DNA from 2 places in the Gracilibacillus sp. JCM 18860 genome. Region 2 is predicted to be linked to the other one. Evidence: a T-box and tRNA genes for the amino acid it is inferred to sense, from the RefSeq annotation. Region 2 holds a T-box; the other holds one or more tRNA genes.
The links. A T-box is a leader RNA that pairs with one kind of tRNA and senses whether it is charged. The one in region 2 lies ahead of leuS (leucine--tRNA ligase), so its partner is inferred to be a tRNA-Leu.
Positions count from the first base shown of each region.

Region 1 (2,472 bases), 1.7 Mb from region 2:
CCCGTCAATTCTTTTGAGTTTCAGCCTTGCGGCCGTACTCCCCAGGCGGAGTGCTTAATGCGTTAACTGCAGCACTAAGGGGCGGAAACCCCCTAACACCTAGCACTCATCGTTTACGGCGTGGACTACCAGGGTATCTAATCCTGTTCGCTCCCCACGCTTTCGCACCTCAGCGTCAGTTACAGACCAGAGAGCCGCTTTCGCCACTGGTGTTCCTCCACATCTCTACGCATTTCACCGCTACACGTGGAATTCCGCTCTCCTCTTCTGTACTCAAGTTCCCCAGTTTCCAATGACCGCTTGCGGTTGAGCCGCAAGATTTCACATCAGACTTAAGAAACCGCCTACGCGCGCTTTACGCCCAATAATTCCGGACAACGCTTGCCCCCTACGTATTACCGCGGCTGCTGGCACGTAGTTAGCCGGGGCTTCCTCGATAGGTACCGTCAAGGTACCGCCCTATTCGAACGGTACTTGTTCTTCCCTAACAACAGAACTTTACGATCCGAAAACCTTCTTCGTTCACGCGGCGTTGCTCCGTCAGACTTTCGTCCATTGCGGAAGATTCCCTACTGCTGCCTCCCGTAGGAGTCTGGGCCGTGTCTCAGTCCCAGTGTGGCCGATCACCCTCTCAGGTCGGCTATGCATCGTTGCCTTGGTGAGCCGTTACCTCACCAACTAGCTAATGCACCGCGGGCCCATCTGTAAGTGATAGCTTGCGCCACCTTTCCACTTCGGTTCCTATGAACCAAAGTACTATCCGGTATTAGCCCCGGTTTCCCGGAGTTATCCCAGTCTTACAGGCAGGTTGCCCACGTGTTACTCACCCGTCCGCCGCTCGTTCCACTCACGTCCTCCCGAAGGATTCAGTCAGCTTCCCGCGCTCGACTTGCATGTATTAGGCACGCCGCCAGCGTTCGTCCTGAGCCAAGATCAAACTCTCCATAAAATAGATGCACCGAAGTGCTTGTGTTGATCAAGCTCGCTTAAAGCTAGCATGTTCTTACTTTTTGTACTGGTTGTTTTGTTCAGTTTTCAATGATCAATAAAAATGGTGGAGCCTAGCGGGATCGAACCGCTGACCTCCTGCGTGCAAAGCAGGCGCTCTCCCAGCTGAGCTAAGGCCCCACATAAAAAATGAAGATGGTCGGGAAGACAGGATTTGAACCTGCGACCCCTTGGTCCCAAACCAAGTGCTCTACCAAGCTGAGCTACTTCCCGGAAATGGCGCGCCCGAGAGGAGTCGAACCCCTAACCTTTTGATCCGTAGTCAAACGCTCTATCCAATTGAGCTACGGGCGCTAAGTGGTGCCGAGGGCCGGACTCGAACCGGCACGGTGGAAACCCACCGCAGGATTTTAAGTCCTGTGCGTCTGCCAATTCCGCCACCCCGGCATGGGATAATACCAATCTAATCATCTGGCAAACAAAATGATTAAATCTACTGGAGCGGAAGACGGGATTCGAACCCGCGACCCCCACCTTGGCAAGGTGGTGTTCTACCACTGAACTACTTCCGCAATATATTTATTAATATGGTGCGGGTGGAGGGACTTGAACCCCCACGTCGAGAGACACTAGATCCTAAGTCTAGCGCGTCTGCCAATTCCGCCACACCCGCATTAAAATGGTGAGCCATGGAGGATTCGAACCTCCGACCCTCTGATTAAAAGTCAGATGCTCTACCAACTGAGCTAATGGCTCTAAATGGTGCCGGCCAGAGGACTTGAACCCCCAACCTACTGATTACAAGTCAGTTGCTCTACCAATTGAGCTAGACCGGCATAACATGGTGGAGGATGCAGGGCTCGAACCTGCGACCCCTTGCTTGTAAGGCAAGTGCTCTCCCAGCTGAGCTAATCCTCCTATGTATGCCTGGCAGCGTCCTACTCTTGCAGGGGCGTGAGCCCCAACTACCATGGGCGCTGGAGAGCTTAACTACTGTGTTCGGTATGGGAACAGGTGTGACCTCTCCGCTATCGCCACCAGACTCGTTTTTTCAAGGACAAGATACATTATAACGCATTTCTCACAACAAATGCAAGAGTTTTTTAAAAATACCTTGAAAACTAGATAAGAAGTAGACAAACCATTGGTTTTTCATCCAAAGAACGTATAGATAAGTCCTCGATCGATTAGTATTCGTCAGCTCCACATGTCACCATGCTTCCACCTCGAACCTATCTACCTCATCGTCTCTGAGGGATCTTACTCACTTAAAGTGTGGGGAAGTCTCATCTTGAGGGGGGCTTCATGCTTAGATGCTTTCAGCACTTATCCCTTCCACACGTAGCTACCCAGCGATGCTCCTGGCGGAACAACTGGTGCACCAGCGGTGTGTCCATCCCGGTCCTCTCGTACTAAGGACAGCTCCTCTCAAACTTCCAACGCCCACGACGGATAGGGACCGAACTGTCTCACGACGTTCTGAACCCAGCTCGCGTACCGCTTTAATGGGCGAACAGCCCAACC
Region 1 covers NZ_AP043868.1:2,746,662-2,749,133, reverse strand. Annotated here, with positions in the region: rRNA gene ACZ5R4_RS13935 (16S ribosomal RNA) at 1-949, opposite strand, end outside; tRNA gene ACZ5R4_RS13930 (tRNA-Ala) at 1,053-1,128, opposite strand; tRNA gene ACZ5R4_RS13925 (tRNA-Pro) at 1,145-1,221, opposite strand; tRNA gene ACZ5R4_RS13920 (tRNA-Arg) at 1,226-1,302, opposite strand; tRNA gene ACZ5R4_RS13915 (tRNA-Leu) at 1,307-1,395, opposite strand; tRNA gene ACZ5R4_RS13910 (tRNA-Gly) at 1,446-1,520, opposite strand; tRNA gene ACZ5R4_RS13905 (tRNA-Leu) at 1,537-1,621, opposite strand; tRNA gene ACZ5R4_RS13900 (tRNA-Lys) at 1,629-1,704, opposite strand; tRNA gene ACZ5R4_RS13895 (tRNA-Thr) at 1,709-1,784, opposite strand; tRNA gene ACZ5R4_RS13890 (tRNA-Val) at 1,791-1,866, opposite strand; rRNA gene rrf (5S ribosomal RNA) at 1,874-1,990, opposite strand; rRNA gene ACZ5R4_RS13880 (23S ribosomal RNA) at 2,116-2,472, opposite strand, start outside.
Region 1: it encodes a tRNA-Leu, which carries the amino acid that the T-box ahead of leuS (leucine--tRNA ligase) is inferred to sense. The anticodon was not compared.

Region 2 (2,472 bases):
TTCTGATGAAGTTTAATTATGGTTATTCCGTTTGTGTTACCACACAAGTAGGTTGTAATATTGGTTGCTCCTTTTGTGCGAGCGGTTTGCTGACGAAGGATCGCGATTTAAATGCAGGTGAAATAGTTGAACAAATTATGAAGGTTCAGAAACATTTAGATCAGCGTGGGAAAGACGAGAGAGTGAGTCATATTGTTGTGATGGGAATAGGGGAACCTTTTGATAATTATGATAATACAATGAGCTTTTTAAGGATCGTAAATGACAAAAGTGGCCTCTCAATAGGTGCAAGACACATAACCGTGTCTACAAGTGGTTTAGCAAAAAGGATATATGATTTTGCTGATGAGAATATTCAAGTCAACTTGGCATTATCTCTACATGCGCCAAACAATGAGCTAAGAACTAAAATAATGAAAATAAATAAAGCATTTCCTTTAGAAAAATTGATGCCTGCAATTGATTATTATCTAGAAAAGACCAATCGAAGAATTACATTTGAATATATCTTGCTAAGGGATGTAAATGATCATGTAGGAGAGGCGAAGCAATTAGTCCAGCTATTAAAGGATAAAAGACATTTATCTTACGTCAATCTTATTCCTTATAATCCAGTAGACGAGCATAATCAATATAATAGAAGTGAGAAAAAGGCAATTCTTGATTTTTATCAAGTATTACTTGAAAATGGGATAAATTGTGGTGTGCGTGTCGAGCATGGTACAGATATTGATGCTGCTTGTGGACAATTAAGAAGTAAACAGATTAAAAAAGATAAGCAAAAGGTATCCCAATGAAAGCCCAAAGGCACGGGACTTCTTGACAAAAGAAAGACATTTCATTAAACTATCAGAAAGTAATCAACAATTAAAGTAAAAAAACGATGAAGAGGAATAGTAATAAAGCAATTAGTTCAAGAGAGATGGCGTTTGGTGAAAGTCATTACTAATCTTTACGAACTCACCTCAGATGTTACAAAAGTGAAGCAGTAGCTTTTGTCGTAATCCGCGTTAAGGAAATAAAGTGAGTGTAAAATACTAACACTAATGTTGGGTGGTACCGCGGGAATCTCTCTCGTCCCATAACTGGGATAGGAGAGTTTTTTTGTGTTTAAGAACAAATGTTCGTTTGTTGTTAATAAGGAGGGAATAAAATGTCATTTGAGCATTTAAAAATAGAAAAAAAATGGCGTGATTATTGGATTAATAATAAGACTTTTGCGACTGATACCCATTCCGATAAAGAAAAGTTCTATGCATTAGACATGTTTCCATACCCATCTGGAGCGGGACTTCACGTGGGGCATCCAGAAGGGTATACCGCAACAGATATTTTGTCAAGAATGAAAAGAATGCAAGGCTACGAGGTGTTACATCCAATTGGTTGGGATGCTTTCGGTCTTCCTGCAGAACAATATGCATTGGATACAGGTAACGACCCTGCAGTTTTTACAGAGCAAAACATCAATAATTTCCGTCGTCAAATTCAAGAACTAGGCTTTTCCTATGATTGGGACCGAGAGGTAAAGACAACCGATCCAAATTACTATAAATGGACCCAATGGATTTTTCTAAAGCTTTATGAGAAAGGGTTAGCCTATATTGATGAAGTACCTGTCAATTGGTGTCCAGCTCTAGGTACTGTGTTAGCTAATGAAGAGGTTATTGATGGGAAAAGTGAACGCGGTGGACATCCAGTGGAACGGAAGCCAATGAAACAATGGATGTTAAAAATTACTGCATATGCCGACAGACTTATAGAAGATTTAGAAGAGTTAGATTGGCCTGAGAGTATTAAAGATATGCAAAGAAACTGGATCGGACGTTCTGAGGGGGCTGAAGTAATCTTTGAGGTGGAAGGCTTTGAAGAGACCTTCACTGTTTTTACAACACGGCCTGATACTTTATTTGGTGCGACCTATGCCGTGCTATCTCCAGAACATCCACTTGTAAGTAAGATCGTTTCACAAACAGAAAAAGAAGCAGTTGCACAATATATTAATCAAGTGAAAGCTAAAAGTGACTTAGAACGAACAGATCTTGCTAAAGATAAAACAGGTGTATTTACGGGAGCATATGCCGTTAACCCTATTAATGGGGAAAAGCTTCCAATTTGGATTGCAGATTATGTATTAATGTCATATGGTACAGGAGCTATTATGGCTGTGCCTGCACATGATGAAAGAGACTATGAATTTGCGAAAAAGTTTGGCTTGAAGATTGTACCTGTATTAGAAGGTGGGGATATTGAAAAAGAAGCCTTTACAGGAGATGGCCCTCATATTAATTCAGATTTCTTAAATGGCTTAAACAAGCAAGATGGAATAGAACAAGCGATTAAATGGTTGGTAGATCATAATAAAGGGGAAAGAAAGGTAACCTACCGATTACGCGACTGGTTATTTAGTCGTCAACGGTACTGGGGTGAACCTATTCCGATTATACATTGGGAAGATGGCACGATGTCGGCAGT
Region 2 covers NZ_AP043868.1:1,092,583-1,095,054, reverse strand. Annotated here, with positions in the region: gene rlmN (dual-specificity RNA methyltransferase RlmN) at 1-797, shown strand, start outside; T-box leader at 875-1,085, shown strand; gene leuS (leucine--tRNA ligase) at 1,154-2,472, shown strand, end outside.